Linked DNA regions of Chitinophaga caseinilytica. The protein of the gene in region 1 binds, or shares a complex with, the protein of each later gene. Links are inferred from orthologs where the notes say so. Each region holds a gene or a part of one and is shown on either strand. Other genes may lie near its edges.

Region 1 (10,368 bases):
GGTAGTTGCCTACCAGGATGCCCATCATGTCTGCATCATCGCCCCAATGGAGGAAATTGTCTTCCATGTGCTGGATGAACAGTTCATTTTTCTCCAGAATATCGGAAAAGATGAATTCCACGATGTGTTTTTCGGAGGCTTTATCGCGCGAGGGGGCGGCGATGTACGCCTTATAGGCTTCCGTATCGGCGAGCTGGTTGTAGAGTTTGCGGGTGAGATCGGTATCTTCCAGGCGGCGGAGCTTCCAGGTGTCCATGTTCACGAGGAACCCTTTGTCGTTCAGCACCTGGAACACGAAATCGTTCCCTGCCACCTTGGTGTTCACGGCGAGGTCTTCGGCGCTGGGTAGGTGCTTGGAGGCCCGCTGCTGCGCGTCCGTCTCCGCATACTGGGCCACGCGGGCCATAGAGTACAGGAGATAAGTGAATACCTGGCACGTCTGGTCCAGTTTCTCATTCAGCAAACTCATGGCAGTGCCCGGTTTCACCGTTTCCTGCTCCATGGTGTCCATGGCATACAGAGTTTGCATTACTTTTACCCGGATATTTCTTCTACTGATCATGTGTACGCTTAGGAAAATGGCCGCAAATCTACTGTTTTACAGTGACTTTATAAAAAATACTTCCGGCCGCCCTCCCGGGGGGCCGCAAACTGCCATCTACGGGGGGCTGACAGGCCAAAAATGAAAAAATGTCATTTTCTGGCGGTGCCGTTTTAAAATAATTATCTTTGGAACCTGAAAATTTGACCCGAAATCCGTTTGGCACAATCTCTGTCAGGAGAACAACCGCCGGATTTCCCGGCAAACCGGATCATTTATAAACTCATCTTTTTAAAAATAGAATCAAAATGGCTAAAAGCAAATTGAGTATCAAACCTCTGGCAGACAGGGTGATCGTAAAACCCGCAGCAGCTGAAGAAAAAACCGCAGGCGGCATCATCATCCCCGACACGGCTAAAGAAAAACCGCAACGCGGAACGGTGGTAGCAGCCGGCCCCGGTAAAAAAGATGAACCCGTGAGCGTGAAAGTAGGTGACACCGTGCTGTACGGCAAGTACTCCGGTACCGAAATCAGCCTCGAAGGGGAAGACTACTTGATCATGCGCGAATCCGACATCCTCGCTGTAGTTTAATCCAGCCCTGAATTTTAACCTTCTCACGACCAAAGAAAATTTATACGACAATGGCAAAGCAAATATTTTTCAATACAGACGCCCGCAACAAAATGAAGAAAGGCGTCGACACCCTGGCAAACGCGGTGAAAGTAACCCTCGGCCCCAAAGGCCGTAACGTGGTGATCGAAAAGAAATTCGGCGCTCCCGGCGTAACCAAGGACGGTGTTACCGTTGCTAAAGAAATCGAACTGGAAGACCCCATCGAGAACATGGGTGCCCAAATGGTAAAGGAAGTTGCTTCCAAAACCGCTGACATCGCCGGCGACGGTACCACCACCGCCACCGTGCTGGCCCAGGCCATCATCGGCGAAGGCCTCAAAAACGTAGCTGCAGGCGCTAACCCCATGGACCTGAAACGCGGTATCGACAAAGCCGTGAAAGCCGTGGTAGAAAACCTGAAAAAACAATCCGAAAAAGTTGGCAACGACAATAAAAAGATCGAACAGGTAGCTGCTATCTCCGCCAACAACGACAGCGAGATCGGTAAACTGATCGCCGAAGCCATGCGCAAAGTGACCAAAGACGGCGTTATCACCGTTGAGGAAGCGAAAGGCACCGAAACCACCGTAGAAGTGGTAGAAGGTATGCAGTTCGACCGTGGCTACCTCTCCCCCTACTTCATCACCAACAGCGAAAAAATGCAGGCCGAGCTGCAGAATCCCTACATCCTGATCTACGACAAGAAGATCAGCACCATGAAGGACATCCTGCACATCCTCGAGAAAGTGGCCCAGCAAGGCGCTCCCCTCGTGATCATCTCCGAAGACCTCGAAGGTGAAGCACTGGCTACCCTGGTGGTAAACAAACTCCGTGGCACCCTGAAAGTGGCCGCTGTGAAAGCCCCCGGCTTCGGCGACCGCCGCAAGGAAATGCTGCAGGACATCGCTACCCTCACCGCAGGTGTGGTAATCTCCGAAGAACAAGGTTACAAACTGGAAAACGCCGACCTGACTTATCTCGGCCGCGCTGAATCCGTAACCATCGATAAAGACAACACCACCGTTGTAGGCGGTAAAGGCAAAAAAGCCGATATCCAGGCCCGCATCAACCAGATCAAGTCCCAGATCGAGGTTACTACCTCCGACTACGATCGTGAGAAACTGCAGGAACGCCTGGCCAAACTGAGCGGCGGTGTAGCCGTGCTCTACGTTGGCGCTGCCACCGAAGTGGAAATGAAAGAGAAGAAAGACCGTGTAGACGACGCCCTGCACGCAACCCGCGCTGCCGTTGAAGAAGGCATCGTTGCCGGTGGCGGTGTAGCGTTCATCCGCGCGATCGAAGGCCTCGAAAAAATCAAAGGCGAGAACGAAGACGAACTGACTGGTATCGCTATCGTTAAACGCGCGATCGAGGAGCCCCTCCGCCAGATCACCGCTAACGCAGGTATCGAAGGTTCCATCGTGGTACAGAAAGTAAAAGAAGGTAAAGGCGACTTCGGTTTCAACGCCCGCACCGAAACTTACGAGAAAATGCTGGCCGCCGGTGTAATCGACCCCACGAAGGTTGCCCGCATCGCCCTGGAAAACGCCGCATCCATCGCTGGTATGCTGCTGACCACCGAATGCGTGATCGCCGACAAACCCGAACCCAAATCCGCTGCTCCCGCAATGCCGGGCGGTGGTCATGGCATGGGCATGGATTACTAATCCAACCCGTTCCGGAAATATTCCCATCCCGTCCCTGCGCTTTTGCCGGGACGGGATTTTTGTATATTGTAACATTACGCCCCCCGGCGCCGTTTAAGGTTAAAATCGCGTACCCGATGCTGTTGATTAAAGGATTACGATTCCGATATGTGCTGACCGCCCTGTGCCTCGTGGCGCTGGCAGGAGCGATGGCGGGCTGCGCCAAAGAATCGCTCGAAAGCCAGGCCAGATTCGCGGACGACGTTTCCAGGGACATGGAAACCGTGCGCACCTGGCTCATCCAGCATAAAAAAGATTCCGGCACCGTGCTCCACCCGAGCGGGATCATTTACAAGATCATCGACCCGGGAGATCGTTCAGACACCATCGACCTGGAAGAAATTCCGGTAGTGACATTCACCCGCCGGCTGTTCCCGACCGAACAGATCGTGGAAGCCGCCCCCTCCCTACTTCGTTCGACAATCGCAAATTGAAAGATCATATTCCCGGCTGGCGCATCGGCCTTCCCCTTATCTCGAAAGGCGGCCGCATACTCATGTACATCCCGGCCCGGCTGGCATTCGCCAACATCGGCATCCCCGGCAGGATCCCGCCGAATTCCATCCTCATCTGCGACGTCACCTTAATCGATATCAGAAAATAACCATTCAACAGTATGAAGAAAATTTACCTTGGCCTGATCGCCCTGGCCGGCATCACCCTGGCCGTAGCCTGCAAGAAAGATAAAGACGACCAACCGCCGTACGACTACGATAAACAGGCCGCCATCGATGAACAGACCATCAAGGATTATATCGCCAAAAACAACCTCACCGGCTTTCAGCGCGATACGACCGGGGTATACTGGAAAGTGCTGCAGAACGGCGAAGGCGGGGATACCATCAAGCTGACCGACCGTTTCAACATCTCCTACAAAGGCTGGCTGCTGAACGGTACCCGGTTCGATTCCGCCAACACCACCACCTTCGACGACGTGCGCCTCGGCACCACCGGCCTCATTCCCGGGTTCAAAGTAGGCTTGCAGAAAACGACCAAAAAAGGGAAAGTGCTGTATTTCATTCCCTCCGTACTGGGATACCGCAATGCCGACCGCGGGACCATTCCGCCGAACAGCGTGCTGAAGTTCGAAGTAACGCTGAACAACTATTACTATTGATCCGGTAGGATTTCCCCTAAAACATATCATGCCCGCCCGGTTACGACCGGAGCGGGCATTTTTCATTCCGCAGAATTTGTAGTACATTTAGAAAGACCACTATCTAACGCTTTTTTCCGGTACTATTCCCCGTCGGCATGCAACGATCGCCCGTTCATATGGCCCCTTCCGTAATGCAGGAACACCGGTTCCTGGAGGTTTTCCGCGACCAGGAGGCCCGCCTCTTCGCGCTGGCACTGCGCATGACGAAATCCGCCGAATTTGCGCAAGACCTCGTGCAGGAAACTTTCCTCAAACTCTGGGAACACCGCGAGCAAATGCCCGACATCCGCAACATGGACGCCTGGCTGTACCGCGTGATGGAAAACAGGCTGATGGACTTCCTCCGCAAAGCTGCGGCCGACGAGCGGTTACGGGAGCGGATATGGACCGCCCTCGCACAGGAGCCCCCTTCCCCCGCTACCATCACCGAAGCCAGGGAATACCACGCCCTCGTTTCCAAAGCCATCGACCAACTGCCGCCCCAACGCCGGCTGATCTACCGCCTCAACCGCGAAGAAGGCATGAGCTACCTCGAGATCGCCGACGAACTGAAAATCTCCCGCCACACCGTCAAAAACCAGCTTTCCTCCGCCCTCCAGGCCATCCGCGCCTTTCTCGTCAAAACCACCGGGCCGCTGTCTGTGCTGCTGACTTTTTTTATTTCCAATAGGAACATTTCCCCGCTGCTCCGTCTTCCTTCCATATACACCCCATTCTACGTATGGAAGAACGGATACATTACCTTTTTAAACGTTATCGCGACAACGCCTGTACCCGGCAGGAATATGAAGAATTCTTCGCCCTGCTGCAACAGGCAGACCACGACGAGGCCGTTCGCCAGCTGATCCGGCAGGCCTGGAACAGCGACGAAGAACTGCCGCACGCCGAAACGTACGTCAACAGCCGCGGGCGCCTCGTACACCCCGCCGGCCGGCAGTTGCGGCTCGTGAAAATGGCCGTGGCAGCGGCACTTGTGGCAACAGTGACCACCGCCGCGTGGCTGCTGTACCCACGTTCCGGCAACACGGGCCCTGTGGCCATGACCGGTCAGCAAACGGCCCGCAAGGAAACGCGGCGGCTGACCCTGCCCGATGGCACCCAGGTTTGGCTCAATACCGCCAGCACCTTGCGATACGCGGAAGACTTCGGGCGAAAGGCCCGCACCGTCTATCTTTCAGGAGAAGCCTATTTCGATGTAGCACAGGATGGCGAACTGCCTTTCATCATCCACACCGGTCATATCTCCACCACCGTACTCGGAACGGCTTTCAACATCCGCGCATATCCCGGCCAGGCAGACGTGATCGTGGCCGTGAGCAGCGGGAAGGTAAAAGTGCAGTACGGGAAAGAAAAATCGGCCACGCTCACCGGCGGGCAACTCGTGAAAGTACGGCCGGAATTCATCCATGACGATGCGCCACGCAACATCGCCACGAAAGACGCCGCTCCCTGGAAAGACGGCAACATGCTGTACGACGGAGAAAAGCTGGCCGATATCATCAGCGACCTGGAACGCACCTACGACGTGCGCATCCGGCTGGCACGGCCGGATTTGGGGGAAGAGCCGGTATCTACCGAGTTCCGGCGCGACATTGGCGCGGAAGCGGCCTTGAAAATACTGTGCAAATTGACGGATAGCCGGCTCACACTGGCAGATGGGACCTATTTAATTCATTAACCAAAATCTGAAACGATGACAAAAAGCTACAAGCGATTGTCAGGCTAGCGCCAGAAATGCGGAGAGCCGCTCCGATTGCGACCCGGCTGCGGCTCCTCCTGCTTTTCAATAATCCCTATTCGGTAATTACTAAACAATTCAAAGCTATGAATTTGTATGTAGAAAACTGCATTTTCATCGACCCCTGCTTGGAAAAAAGACAGCCCCCAAAACCCGGGCCGTCTCGTCTCAACTGGTTGATTATGAGAATATCCATCCTGGCCATCTTATTGACTTTCAACGGAATCCTCGTCGCGGCCGACGGCGCCGGGCAGGATATCCGGAAAGTCGTCGTTTCCGTAGACCTGAACAACGTTTCGCTCCGCCAGGCGCTGCGCGAGATCGGGTCTTTGGCCGACTGCTCGTTCACCTACAAAACCCGCGACCTCGAAGGCTATGGCAACGTGACGTACCGCGCGGCCGGCATTCCCGTCGGCAAGTTGCTCGACGCCCTGTTGCTGCCCAAGGGATTGCAGTATGAACAGATGAACGACCACATCGTTATCAAGAAAATCCCCCCCGGCAACGCCTTCGAAGCCATTCCTGCGGAAGCTCCTGATTTCGACGGCGGCATCCGCGGCATCGTGCGCACTCCAGACGGGCGGCCCCTGCCCTTCGCCACCGTGCAGATCGCCGGCACCTCGCAGGGCACCGTGGCCGACGATGAAGGCCGGTACAGCATCGGCGGGCTCAAAGCCGGGACTTACACGCTGAACGCCAGCGCCATCGGGCATAAAGCGCAAACCGTCACCGTTTCCGTAACGGACGGGTTCACCGTCGCCGATTTTACCATGGAAGCCAACGACAGCCAACTGTCTGAAGTAGTGGTAACGGCCCTGGGCATCAAGCGCGACGAGCGCTCGCTCGGCTACGCGCGCCAGGGCGTGAAGGGCGAGAACCTCACTTTCACCAAAGAACAGAACGTGCTGGGATCGCTCGCGGGCAAGATCGCGGGGGTGCAGGTGACCGGGGCCTCCGGCGCCAGCATGGGCGGCACACAGAAAATAAAGATCCGCGGCGTCAACTCGCTGTCGGGCGCCGACCAGCCGCTCATCGTCATCGACGGTACGCCGATCTCCAACGCCAACTTCGCCGTTTTTGACGGCGCCGATTACGGGAACCTGGCGCAAGACATCAATCCTGAAGACGTGGAAAGCGTGGAAGTGCTCAAAGGCCCCGCGGCATCGGCGTTGTACGGCATCCGCGGTCAATACGGCGTGATCATGATCACCACCCGCAAAGGCAGCAAGGGGCCGAAGAAAGTGAACGTGACCCTCAACTCCGCATTCTCCCTGGAAAAGGCCGGCAACTTCATGCCCATGCAAAACATCTACGGCGCCGGCAATTCGCAGACCTGGAAAACGAACGCGGCCGGTGAAAAAGTCGTGCAAATGGACTGGGATGAAAGCTGGGGAACGAAGATGGACGGAACGCCCGCCCGCCAGGTGTTCAGCTACTACCCCATGGACCCCGATTACGGCAAACTGACGCCGTTCGTGGCCCATCCGGACAATGTGAAAGATTACTACGAAACCGGCTATACGTTCAACAACGGCGTGAGCGTGACCGGCGGCAATCAGAATACCGCCTTCCGGCTCAGCTACAACAATACCAGCATCGGCGGCATCGAGCCGAATACCTGGCTGAAACGGAACAACCTCGGGTTCAGCGGCTCGCTCGACCTGTTGCCCAACCTCACCGTGACCACCAACCTGAACTACGCCACCAACCAGGCGCAGCGCCCGAAACAGGGATCGGAAGACGGCGCGAGGTTTATGGTACAGTGGTTCCAGCGGAACATGGACATGCGCCGGCTGAAAGCATACAAATACCCCGACGGGCGCATGCTGGGTTGGAGCATCGCCGTACCAACGGCCGCCAATCCCGAGCCCTCGCTCACCAACTGGAACAACCCTTATTTCCTGGCGTATGAAAGTCCTGCCAACGACGGCCGCGACCGCTTCTTCGGCGACGTGGGGCTGACGTATGAGGTCATTCCCGGCCTGAAGCTCAGCGGATTTGCGCGGGGCGACATGTTCACGCAGAACATACAGACGCGGCACGGGTTCGGGGGGATAGGCGATCCGTTTTACTCGATCGGTAAATACCAGAACACGGAAATGAACTATGAATTCCTGGCGCAATATTCCAGGAACTGGAACGATTTTTCGCTGAACGCCAACGTGGGCGCGAACAGCTACCGGCGCCAATACAGCTATATGTACGGCGAAACGGTGGGCGGGTTAACGAGCCCGGACTGGTTCAACCTCGAAGCGTCCAAAGACAGGCCGTTGATCGAGAATTATTACAGCGAGAAAAAGATCCGGAGCATGTACGGCCTCGTTTCTTTCGGGTATAAAAACCGTTACTTCCTGGAAGCCACGCTCCGCAACGATAATTCTTCCACCCTCATCCAGGACAACAATTCCTACTGGTACCCTTCCGTTTCCGCGAGCTACGTGTTCAGCGACGACCTGAAATGGAAACCGCTTTCCTACGGCAAGCTGCGCCTCAGCTATGCGCAGGCCGGCAGCGATCTCAACGTGTACGAGACCAGCAACAACTTCGGCGTGGGAACGATCTACACGTTGCCCGACAAATCGGTGGTGAACACCCTGTACGTCCGCGACCGGCTGATCAACCCGAAAATCGAGCCGTCGTTCGCGCATTCGTATGAAGCAGGCGTTGACCTGAAATTCCTCAACAACAGGATCGGCCTGGATTTCACGTGGTACCTCCAGAAAAACGTCAACCAGATCATCAACCTGCCCCTTTCCAGCACCGGCGGGTTTGCGACCACGATCATCAACGCGGGGCTCATCCGGAACAAGGGCTTCGAAATTGCGCTGAGCGCAACGCCGGTCGTAACCAAAAACTTCACCTGGCAAACCGTCTTCAACCTGAACCGCAACCGGAACATGGTAGTGGAACTGGCGCCGGGACAGAACGTTTTCCCGCTGGACAATACGCGGTACTCGCAGGTGGACAGCTACCTGAACTCCTACGTGGGCGAGCCTTTCGGCAGTCTGATCGGGAAAGCTTACCAGCGGGATTCCGCGACGGGCAAGATTTTGCTCGGCGATAACAACATGCCGCTGTACACCTCGGCCACGCACAACTTCGGCTCCGTATTGCCCGACATGACGGGCGGATGGCAGAATACGTTCAGGATCGGGAAGTTTGACGTGGGCGCGATGATCGACTGGCAGAAGGGCGGGCAGTTTTTCAGCCGCACCTGGATGCTGGCCCACAAAACCGGGATCGCTCCGGCCACCGCCGAAATCAACGACAGGGGCAAAAACGTGCGCGACCCGGTATCTGAAGGCGGCGGGGTAAAAGTGAGCGGTATTTCCGCTACCACCAAACAACCCGTGGAAGCCTACGTGGACGCCAGGGCATACTGGCGGAACGTGATGGGCACGCATGTGTACGAAGAATGGCTGGAAGACGCAACCTACGTGAAGCTGCGCGAAGTGCGGATCGGATATACGTTTGACAAGTTGCGCCTGGGACGGCTGCCCGTTCAAAGCATCAACCTGGCCTTCATTGCCCGCAACCCGGCGATGATCTACCAGAAAGCCCCCAAAGGCCTCGACCCGTCGGAGCTTTCGACCGGCGCCACGTCTATCAGCTGGCGCGAAAGCGGGCAGGCCAACACCGTGCGCTCTTATGGTATGAACCTTATTGTGAACTTTTAATGCCGACCGTCATGCGAAACATCCAAATACTGCTTCTATCTGCCCTTGCGCTGGCCGGCTGCAACAAATTCGGGGACATCAACGTAAACCCCAACCTGCCGTCCAAAGCCTCCAACACGCAGCTCATCGCCAATGCCCAGCTGGCGCTGCCGCTGACGCAGGAAGTGCCGCAGGGCGAGTTCCTGGCGCAATTCCTCATGGAAACGCAATATGTGAACCTCTCGCTCTACACCGAGCCGTCTGCCAGCTTCTATACCTTGTACCACGATCCGCTCATGAACCTGGAGCGCGTGCTCACCAAACCGGAACAGCTGCCCGACGACGGGCCCATGGCCAACCAGCTCGCCGTGGCCAAAGTATTGAAAGCATATTATTTCTGGCATATCACCGACCGCTGGGGAGACGTACCCTACAGCCAGGCGCTCAAGGGAGAAACCGACAACACGCCGGAATACGACAGCCAGGAATCCATCTACACCGCGCTCCTGGCGCTGCTCACACAGGCTTCCGGAGAATTCGTGGCGGGCGATATCACGAACGACGTCATCTACGAAGGTGACATCGCCCGGTGGAAAAAACTGTCCAATTCGATCCGCCTGCTCATGGCGTTGCGCATGTCTGAGGTAAATCCGCAAAAGGCCCGCGATGAATTCGGGAAAGCCCTCGCAGCCGGCGTCATGGAAGAAAACGACGATAATTTCGTGTTTCATAACCTGCCCGAAGCCAATAACGAAAGCTTTTGGTACGACCAGTGGACGCGGCAGCGCCGGCAGTGGTGGTCGCCCTCCGAGCTGCTCGTCAACACCCTTAAAGCGCCCAATGACCCGCGGTTAGGTATTTACGCCACGGCCAATGCCGACGCGGGTGTGTATGTCGGATTGCCCTACGGCAGCCTTGACGGCGCTACGCTCTCCAAATGGTCGCTCCTGGGAA
Region 2 (10,251 bases), 1.3 Mb from region 1 along the record:
TCCGCAGTGGGCGGAACGTTCGCGGCGTTAACCACTACATTCACCGTGGAAGTTCCGCTAAGTCCTTTGTCGTCAGTTACGGTCAGGCGAAAAGTATAAGTGCCAGCTGTGCTCAAACCGGTAATGCCGGTAGATGCTGCGGAAGGGCTCGCGATGGTTGCGGTAACCGGGCCTGCAGACTGCGTCCAGGCGTACTTTTCAATGGTGCTCCCGGATGCCGGCGTGCCCGTTCCGTTCAGCGTCACGGAAGACGCGGGCAGGGTGATGCTTTTGTTGCTGCCTGCATCCGCGGTGGGCGGAACGTTCGCGGCGTTAACCACTACATTCACCGTGGAAGTCGCGGTAAGCCCTTTATCGTCGGTTACGGTCAGTCGAAACGTATAAGTGCCTGCTGTGCTCAAACCGGTAATGCCGGTAGTTGCTGCGGAAGGGCTCGCGATGGTTGCGGTAACCGGGCCTGCAGACTGCGTCCAGGCGTACTTTTCAATGGTGCTCCCGGATGCCGGAGTGCCCGTTCCGTTCAGCGTCACGGAAGACGCGGGAAGGGTGATGCTTTTGTCGCTGCCTGCATCCGCAGTGGGCGGAATGTTTGCGGCATCCACTATAACGTTGGCTGTGGCGGTAGCGGTAAGCCCTTTATCATCCGTTACGGTAAGTCGAAACGTATAAGTGCCCGCGGTGCTTAATCCGGTAATGCCGGTGGAAGCTGCGGAAGGGCTCGAAATGGTGGCTGTTACCGGCCCTGCGGTCTGCGTCCATGCGTAAGTCGAAATGGTGCTGCCGGCTGCCGGAGTGCCGGTTCCGTTCAACGTCACGGAAGATGTAGGAAGGGTAATGCTTTTATCGCCACCAGCATCCGCCGTAGGCGCAACATATGCGGCCACTACCACCACGTTCACGGTGGCAGTTGCGGTAAGTCCTTTATCGTCTGTTACCGTCAGCCGGAAAGTATAAGTCCCGGTCGCAGAAAGCCCTGTAAGCCCCGTGCTGGCGGAAGCCGCGGCGGAAATGCCGGCAGTGGCCGGCCCTGCGGTCTGCTCCCAGGCGTAACTCTCGATAGTGCTGCCGCTGGCTGCGGTACCGCTGCCGGTAAGCGTGGCGGTAGTTTCAGGTAACCGTACGCTGATAGCGGTACCTGCATTGGCCGTTGGGGCAACGTATGCGGGAAGCACTGTAACCCGGATAACGTCCGAAGCGGAAGTACCCCGGCTATCTGTAGCCGTTAGCCGGAAGTCGTATGCGCCGGCGGCGGTAAGGCCGCTGATGGAAGTATTCGCAGTAGCGGGCGTAGCGATGGTAGCGGTCACCGGCCCGGCGGTTTGCGTCCAGGTGTAAGTGGAAATCGTGGCGCCGGCGGATGCGGTAGCCGTGCCAGTCAGGCTGGAGGCGGTTGCCGGCAGCCGGATGGATTTATCGGTGCCTGCATTTACCGTCGGAGGTGCTGCGGCGTCTTCTACGGTAACCGTCACCTGCGCGGTGGCGCGTGCGCCTTTATCGTCGGTCACAGCGAGCTGAAAAACGTAGCTCCCGGCTTTGGTGAGGCCGGTAACTGCCGTCTTTGCGGCGGATGCGGAAGAAATGGCGGCCGTTGCCGGGCCAGACACGAACGTCCAGGCGTAAGCGGCAATTTTACCATCCGCGTCTGTAGAACCGGAGCCGTCAAGATTGGCGGTGCTGGTGGGCAGGGTGATCGTAATGGCGCTTCCGGCATTGGCTACCGGAGGCTTGTTCGCCGCGGCGGTCGAGTATTCGTCTGCGCCGGCGTCGAACGCCGCACCCTGGGGGCGCGCCTGTCCATCGAAATCGTAATTGAAATATGTCCTGAAATCAAGCCCCTTGTCGATAGCGATGGAGCTGGACGTAATGTGAAAATCCTTTCCTGCAGCATTTACAAAACCGGCGGCATTGATGTCCTGGCCGGTCACGTTGCCGGTGGTCAGCGCATCGATCCCTTTCTGCACAGCTACGTGGGCGGCAGAACCGGTATTGATCACGAGGTTGCCCTGGATGATGTTCCCGGTGCTGATCGTACCGAAAGAATTCAACACGCGGATCCCGTCGCGGGCCGAATTAACGACCGTGTTGTTGAGGATGTAAACCTGCAGGGGTTTGAAGTTATGATCGGTGGGGCGGTCGTCCACGAACAGCGCGTCCTGCCCTGCTACAGTGCCGTCATAACCCGCATCTGCGATGATATTGTTGTACACAAAACAGCGGCCGACGCCGAATACTTCCAGCGCGTTGCCCGTTCCCTTGATGATCTTGTTGTTATACACCTTCCCGTTGCTTTCGCCGCCGAGGATGATGCCGGCCTGCTGGCTTCCCTTGTTCACCGTACCGAAATTGTACACGCTGTTGTTGTAGATCTCGACGTTCTCCGGGGCGGATGCCACCTGGATGCCGTCCCAGCCGGTGTTTTCGGTGATGTTGTTATATACTTTCAGGTTGTAGATGCGGGGAGGCAGGAGGTTTTTCATCACGCCGTCGCAAAGGGTCTCGGTGCCGTTGGGCGCCGTGTTCCCGATGTACATCCCTTCGCCCAGCACGTCGTGGATGTAGATATCGTGGATGATCACGTTGCGGATCGCGAAGTTCGGGTATTGGTTCATGGGATCGCAATCGGGATTGATTTTCGCCATGAGCCCCGCTTCGGAACCGGTGATCTCTACGCGTTCGGCTTCATAATCCGTACAGCCTTTCCCCATGGCAAGCCCGGTGCTGAGGCGCTTGCTGACGCCATCGATCCGGAAACCGTATTTGTCGGCGCTTCCGGAGCCCGTGATCTTGAAATACTTGACGTTGTTGAAGATGAGGCCGTAGTTGCCGCCGTCGCCAACACGCACCTGGCCACCGCAGTTGATGAACACGATGGGCTTGGTGGCCGATCCGGTAAAGTTATAAAACTGGATATAGGCATAATTCCCGGCTTTGACACAAACCGTGTCGCCGGGCTGGACATTGTAATTATCGCCGTTGATATAAGCACCGCCATCCGTTCCCGGGGTGATCACGACTTTACAGTTTGCACAGTCGGTACCGGAAGATGCGGCATTTACGGTTACGTTGGCATAGGCTATGTTGGTTTGTCCGGTAGCATTCGTAACGGTCAGGGAAAACACGTATTTGCCGGCCAGCAGTTGGCTGACGGTCGCTTTGGAGCTGGTGCCGCCTGCGATGGTGGCGGTCCCCGGCCCGGACACCTGTTTCCAGGTGTAATTGGCGATGGTGCTTCCCGGCGCGGTGGAGCCGGAACCGTCGAGCTGCACGGATGCAGCAGGAAGGGTCAGCGTTACGTTGCTGTTTTTCACGTCGGCTACGGGCGGCGTAGCCGGAGGGGGTTCTTCTGTAGAGCCTCCCCTTTGATATTGCAGCATCCATTCATAGATGTTCTGCGATTGATAGGTGTGCTCGGTATTGTAGGCCTTGTCCCAGAAACCGCTGTCGTGCCCGCCGGCGAACGTCGTGGCTTTCGGCTTTACGGCCGGGTTGCAGGCGGTCATGCGGGCGGTGTAATCGACCTGGTACTTCAGGAATCCGTCGTCCGTTCCGCAAAGCATCCAAACCGCCAGGTTGCTGGCGGCTACGTTACAAAGCCCGGAAAGCTTGGGATCGTCGATCGGGGCGGAAGAAACGGGCACGATGGCGGCGAGGTTGTCGGAGAATTCCTTCCCTGATGCCACATAGTTCAGCACGCCGTAACCTCCCGCACTGAGGCCCGTGAGGTAAATCCTGGACGCATCCACCCGGTACAGCCGTTTCATCTCCTCGATGAGCTTCTGTATCGTTTGCTGGTTGGCCCAGCCACCCGCGATCTGGGGTGAAACCGTAATAAATTTGAAAAGTTTGCCGCCTACGGTGTATTGCATTTTCGCACCGTTAGCGATCATTTTTGGAACGCCGTGCCGCAATACATCATTGATGTTGCCGCCTTCCCCGACGCCATGAATAAAAATCAGCAAAGGATATTGCTGGGTGGTCTGTCCGTAATCATCCGGCAAGTGCAGCCACGCGTTGAGCGTAGACGAACTGTTCATCGTAACGGCGATCTTTGATTGATCGCCCTGACTGAAAGCCCGCCGGGGCATTACTAGCATTATGGCACAGATACAGATACAGGCACTTAACCGCGCAATTCCAGTTTTCAGGTTCCTCAAGGTGGTCAAAATTTTAAAAATTCATGAATACAAGTAGGGCACCACACAAGACAGTTCTTAATAAATATAAAAATAGGCTTTGCAAAAATAGCTAGAATTCAATGAGGGGGTTAAAAAATACATATATTAATTATTATATAATCCATGAATATTTTATACATGTATAGAATTAAATATCATTCTGTTGAATCATTTTTGAATTGTCATCATTAACAAAAAATGGCATTGTCAGCTACGCGTGACAAGATTTCGGCCGGAAGCCTTCCGCAATGCCTCCAAAAGTAGTATCCCTTTCACGCAATCCCCGATCGGAATATCGGGCCGTTCGCTGTTGAACCGCTGTAATATCCGCGGGTCGATGTCGGCCTGGTGGTTCGCCGTTCCGAAAATGAGGTCTACCGCCCCCTCTCCCTCCAAAACCCGGCTGAAAAATGCGCGTGACACGCCTTCGTCCGAATGCGGGAAAGCGAACACCCGTTCCTTCTCCCCGAATTGCCCGCAAACCGCGTCTACCGACGCCAGCGTCTGGGCCACCTGTTCATCCAGCGTAAGTTCCTGGTAATAAGGGTGTTCCATACTGTGGCCGCCGAGCGAAAACCCCGCGCGCACGAGCCCTTCCACCTCCCCATGGTCCATATAAGGCCGCTCCTTCGCGAAAATCCCCTCAAAATCAAGCCCGAACAGCCCGCCCAGTTCATCCGCCAACGCGCGCCGCCGCCAGCCGATCCCCTGGATCGCCGATTCAAGTCCCTCTTCCCCCGCACCCAGCAGCTCCGCAGCCGCTTTGCGCGCGCTGGCCGCAACGGTACCCGATCGCAGGGCATCCAGCATCAATCCCAATTTAAACCGGTAGAAATGCGTTTTGTTGCCCAGGTAAGCCGGATTGAGGAAAAATACGGCCGGTACGCCCTTGGCCTGCAGCATCGGCGCCACGATCTCCGCGATCTCCCGCAACCCATCGTCGAACGTCAGCAGAAAAGCGCCCTTCGGCAAGGGATCCCCGCCCTTCATGGCGCGCACCACTTCCCCGAGCGTTACGGGCCTGAAATGCCGCAGCAGGTAATCCAGGTCCTGCGCAAACGCCTTCCTGTCCTTAAAAGGATAAATGGGCGAAATGTAAGGTACTTCCCTGTCGGAAACGAGGTGTTGGTATGGGAGGAGCAGCGGGCGTGCAGCGGCCTTTTGCAGGAATGAAACGGGCGTAAGGCTGGCCGCTCTGTAGAATAATTGCTTGGCGATAGACATGAATGGGGAATTGGACGGGATAAAGATAAAAAAAGGAGACCGTACAGGCCTCCTCTTTTAAAGATATATGGTACCGGAAAATCAGATACCGAAAGCGGCTTTCACCTTCTCAACATAGTCGAGTTTTTCCCAGGTGAACAGCTCCACTTCTACTTGCTTTTCGTTTTTCTTGCCGCGGTTGAACACTTTGGTCACGACTTTATTGTCGCGCCCCATGTGGCCATAAGCAGCGGTTTCGCCGTAGATCGGGCTGCGCAGTTTGAGGCGTTGCTCGATGGCGTACGGACGGAGGTCGAAGATTTCTTCTACTTTCCGGGCGATCTCACCGTCGTTCAGGCCCACTTTCGCGGTGCCGTAGGTATCAACGAATACGCCGCAGGGTTTGGCCACGCCGATGGCGTAGGAAACCTGTACCAGCACTTCGTCGCACACACCGGCCGCCACGAGGTTCTTGGCGATGTGACGGGTAGCGTAGGCCGCGGAACGGTCTACCTTGGAAGGATCTTTACCGGAGAATGCACCACCACCGTGAGCGCCTTTGCCACCGTAGGTGTCTACGATGATTTTGCGGCCGGTGAGACCGGTATCGCCGTGCGGCCCGCCGATCACGAATTTACCGGTGGGGTTGATGTGGTAAGTGATCTTATCGTTGAACAATGCCTGCAGTTCCGGCTTCAGCTTGGCTTTAACGCGCGGAATGAGGATGTTGATCATGTCTGCTTTGATTTTGGCCAGCATTTCCTGGTCTTTCCCGAAATCATCGTGCTGGGTAGAGATCACGATGGTGTCGATACGGATGGGCTGGTTGTCGTCCGAATACTCGATCGTTACCTGGCTTTTCGCGTCGGGACGCAGATAGGCAACGTCTTTACCTTCGCGGCGGAGCGCGGCCAGCTCGATGAGGAGCTTATGGGCCAGGTCCAGCGCCAGGGGCATGTAGTTTTCGGTTTCACGGGTGGCATAGCCAAACATCATGCCCTGGTCGCCCGCGCCCTGTTCTTCAGGTTTGGAGCGGTCTACACCCTGGTTGATGTCGGGAGATTGTTCGTGAATGGCGGAAAAGATACCGCAGGAGTTGGCTTCGAACATGTACTCGCTCTTGGTGTATCCGATCTTGCGGATCACTTCGCGGGCGATGTCCTGTACGTCGAGGTAAGCTTCGGATTTAACTTCTCCCGCCAGCACTACCTGCCCGGTAGTAACCAGGGTTTCACAAGCTACTTTGGAGTTGAGGTCATATGCGAGAAAGTTATCGATGAGCGCGTCCGAGATCTGGTCGGCGACCTTGTCAGGATGCCCTTCCGATACGGATTCCGATGTAAATAAGTAAGGCATGAGTGCTAGATTATAATTCTGTATAAATGATCCTGAGTTTGACGTTGGCCGGGGGCGTTGCGCTGCCGCCGCCCGCTTTAAGGCGCGGGAGGTCGATCATCCTGCTGGACCAGCCTTCCAATCTGAGCACTGAATTTTCGATCTTCTTCTGCTGGGCAAGCTGCAAATGCCGTGCAATATTAAATTTATATTGAACAACTTTATAGGGGCCAAGATCACTAATGACAGTTTTATTACCTCCGAAATACGCAAGCTCCGGCGATTGCGGATTCCCGTAATCGAAGAGGAAGGAAAGGCTGTCATGCGTAATGTATCTGCGCAGCATCAGGCGCGAAGGCTCGGTGAACAGATCGTCCTGTCCGGCGGAGCCGCTGTTGATCTCCGTGATCACCAGTTCGGCTTTGTTGATCACCGCATTGGGTACTTCGGCGATGTCGGGAAGGGTAATATTGGTATAGATACCGGGCGCTTCCTGGATGTACACGATATTGTCGCCCGCGGGGTTACCCGTGTTCAGCAGGTTCGCCACTTCTTTGCCGGTGTAGTTGCGCACGAAATAATTGGCGTGTGCGCTGCCATATGCGTCGAACTTGAAATTCTCCATGAGGGAATCTTTTTCAGAGTTCTTATAATACACCGTGAGGCGGGTATCGCCGCTGTTCAGGTTGGTGTAGAGCATGGTATTGCCGCCCATGGTGGTGTCCGGCACGATGGCCAGGCCGTTGAGCCAGATGCGGAATGCGCTGTCGTTCTTGAAAGCGCCGTCTGCCCGTTGCTGGAACAGTTCCTGGCCGAAAGCGGCGTTCAGGGGGATGCGGAGCTGCGGAGCATATTTTACGCCGTAAATAGACAGCGAATCTTTCGGATAAACCGGATAGATCGTGGCTGTCCCCACTTTCTTGGACGGGTCGTAGGAACGGGGTTTGTTGTAGAGGTAATTGGTGTCGATCTTGAAGTTAGTCTCGTTCATCCGGTACACATCCACTTTGAAGCCGGCATTGGCGCCGTACCAGGCGGTGTCGCAACCGATATAGAGCACAACCGAATCGAGTACCCAACCGGTGCCCTGGAACGTGAATTCCGATTTGGGGAGGCCGAGCTGTGTATAGAGGAAGCCGTGCGATTTACCGAAGATGGGGTCTCCCCCGATGGTCCCCAGCGCGCCGGTGTAATAGCCACCGCCGGTCCTGATGCTGGAATCTGTCCGGAAAATGTTGTGCGTCTTCAGGTTATTGATAGTGGTGTCTTTTACGACAACCTTGTCTGAGCCGGGGATGAGTTCCTTGCCGAGGACGGTTGCCTCGTTACAGCCTGTAAAAGCATAAAGGGCGGCGAGGCAGGTGGCGGCGAAGCCCAGGGTCCTGAATTGAATCTTCACGTAATTGGTTTGTTCGGTTTGTTGACTAACTAGATAGAAAAACTAAAAATAAAAAGTTTGCCTGTATAACGGGCATGCCGTCAGCAGTTTTAACTTTTCATTTTTAATTTTTCCCGGACTTATTTTACGCCTAACAGCTGATGATATAACTGGAGATAGTCCACCAGGTCTTCGTTTTCCTTCTTATAAGGCAGGATGATCTTGCCTTTTTCCGCCTTCACCTCGTCCAACGTCTTTTTATCGACCTTCTCCCCTGCCAGCACTACAGCGTCGGCGAATTTGGCGGCACCCCGGTTCAGGGCCGAATTGGTTCCGTCTTTATACAATTCCAGGTCTTTTTCCTTGATCTGGTTGCTGATGATCGCTTTCTTGATGAAGGTAGCGCCCAGTTTATCCTTGAAGCTGTTGGGCTCCATAGAAAATACCGTTTTGGTCTGTGCGAAGACCGGCTCCTTCTTATAGGCCGTTTTCAGGTAAACGGGGATGAGCGAAGTCATCCATCCACTGCAATGGATAATATCCGGCGGCCATCCGAATTTCTTCACGGTTTCCAGGGCGCCTTTACAGAAAAACACCATCCGCGCCGCGTTGTCATCGTAAAATGTACCGTCGTCATCCGCGAAAACGCCTTTCCGCTTGAAATAATCTTCATTGTCCAGGAAGTAAACCTGCAGGCGTGCGTTCGGAAGCGAGGCCACCTTGATGATCAGCGGGTAATCATCCCCATCGATTACGATGTTGATGCCTGACAATCTTACCACTTCATGTAATCTGTGCCTCCGTTCGTTGATATTCCCAAACCTCGGCATGATAACCCTCACTTCCAGGCCCGCCTCATTCGACTTGATCGCCATCTTATTGACCATGTTCGCATACTCTGTCAAATCCAGATAAGGCGACATTTCCTGGGCAATAAAAAGAATTCTTTTCTTTGTGGACATTTATTGCTGATTATTAATGCAGTTATTTTTAATTTGGCTTGCAAAACTACGAAATTTTTAGGTAATACTGGCCAAATTGTCACTTTTAACATCCTTTTAAGCAAAGGTTTATGTATTTATTCAAGCGGGCAGCGGATCTCCGGGAGGCGCTGGGACAGGAAAAAAAGGCAGGAAGACGCATCGGATTCGCCCCCACCATGGGCGCCCTCCATCAAGGGCACATCTCACTCATCCAGGCCGCAAAAGCGCAGTCAGACATCGTGGTAGCGAGCATTTTCGTCAATCCGACACAGTTCAACGATCCGAAAGACTTCGAAAAATATCCCTCCACCATTCAGCAAGACATTCTCCTCCTCACCGCCGCCGGGGCCGATTACCTTTTCCTCCCTTCCGTGGCGGAAATGTACCCCGAAGGCGTGAACGGCTCCCATCCCCATTACGATTTCGGGTATATCGAATCCGTGCTCGAAGGCGCCTCCCGCCCCGGGCACTTCCAGGGAGTAGGCATCATCGTCCATAAATTACTGGACGCCGTGGAACCGGACGACCTGTTCATGGGACAAAAAGATTTTCAGCAATGCATGATTATCAAACGTTTATTGGAGATCACCGGAAGTAAGGCTACATTATTTATATGCCCCACCCTCCGCGAGCCCGACGGCCTCGCCATGAGCAGCCGCAATATGCGCCTCACGCCGGAACAGCGGGTTACCGCCGTGGAAATCAGCCGGACGCTGCAATGGGTGAAAGACAACCTTGCCGACCGCCCTTTCCCCGAACTGCGTGCCGAAGGCCTGGCGCGGCTCGAAAAGGCCGGTTTCGTGCCGGACTACCTCCAGCTGGCCTCCGGTTCTGACCTCCGTTTGCTGGAGGCCCCGGAAAACGGGCCCATGGCTATCCTTGTGGCAGCCAGGCTGGGAGATATCAGGTTGATAGACAATATGACGGCCGGGCGCTAGGTTATTTCCCGGAAATTCCTCTACCTTTGCGGACTACACCAGAAATATGCTGATCGAAGTATTAAAATCGAAGATTCACCGCGCGGTTATCACGGAAGCCAATTTGAACTACGTGGGCAGCATCACCATCGATGAAGATCTGATGGATGCCGCCAACCTGATCGCCAACGAGAAAGTTCAGGTCGTGAACGTCAACAACGGCGAGCGCCTCGAAACGTATATTATCAAGGGCAAACGCG

Evidence for each region.
Region 2: the proteins of groL (region 1) and metK are in contact, whole or in part, in a cryo-EM structure (PDB 8P4O), measured with the Escherichia coli proteins. The link is inferred for Chitinophaga caseinilytica from one-to-one orthologs.

What each region holds. Positions count from the first base shown.
Region 1 is NZ_CP150096.1:5,644,547-5,654,914, forward strand. The notes cover bases 585-3,503. They hold groL (chaperonin GroEL), read left to right. Parts: upstream 585-1,184; coding sequence 1,185-2,822; downstream 2,823-3,503. Other genes in these bases: WJU22_RS23370 (co-chaperone GroES), read left to right, coding at 844-1,134; WJU22_RS23380 (hypothetical protein), read left to right, coding at 2,939-3,295; WJU22_RS23385 (FKBP-type peptidyl-prolyl cis-trans isomerase), read left to right, coding at 3,292-3,465; WJU22_RS23390 (FKBP-type peptidyl-prolyl cis-trans isomerase), read left to right, coding at 3,478-3,503. In the rest of the region: transcription antitermination factor NusB, read right to left, coding at 1-529; more of WJU22_RS23390, read left to right, coding at 3,504-3,978; WJU22_RS23395 (RNA polymerase sigma-70 factor), read left to right, coding at 4,116-4,865; WJU22_RS23400 (FecR family protein), read left to right, coding at 5,060-5,698; WJU22_RS23405 (SusC/RagA family TonB-linked outer membrane protein), read left to right, coding at 5,941-9,435; WJU22_RS23410 (SusD/RagB family nutrient-binding outer membrane lipoprotein), read left to right, coding at 9,447-10,368.
Region 2 is NZ_CP150096.1:4,333,809-4,344,059, reverse strand. Bases 4,608-7,409 are described here. They hold metK (methionine adenosyltransferase), read right to left. Parts: upstream 6,735-7,409; coding sequence 5,481-6,734; downstream 4,608-5,480. Other genes in these bases: WJU22_RS17820 (DUF4270 family protein), read right to left, coding at 6,745-7,409; WJU22_RS17830 (polysaccharide deacetylase family protein), read right to left, coding at 4,608-5,399. Outside these bases: WJU22_RS17835 (PKD domain-containing protein), read right to left, coding at 1-4,094; more of WJU22_RS17830, read right to left, coding at 4,383-4,607; more of WJU22_RS17820, read right to left, coding at 7,410-8,112; WJU22_RS17815 (glycogen/starch synthase), read right to left, coding at 8,232-9,053; panC (pantoate--beta-alanine ligase), read left to right, coding at 9,164-10,012; panD (aspartate 1-decarboxylase), read left to right, coding at 10,059-10,251. UniProt on the Escherichia coli protein: Catalyzes the formation of S-adenosylmethionine (AdoMet) from methionine and ATP.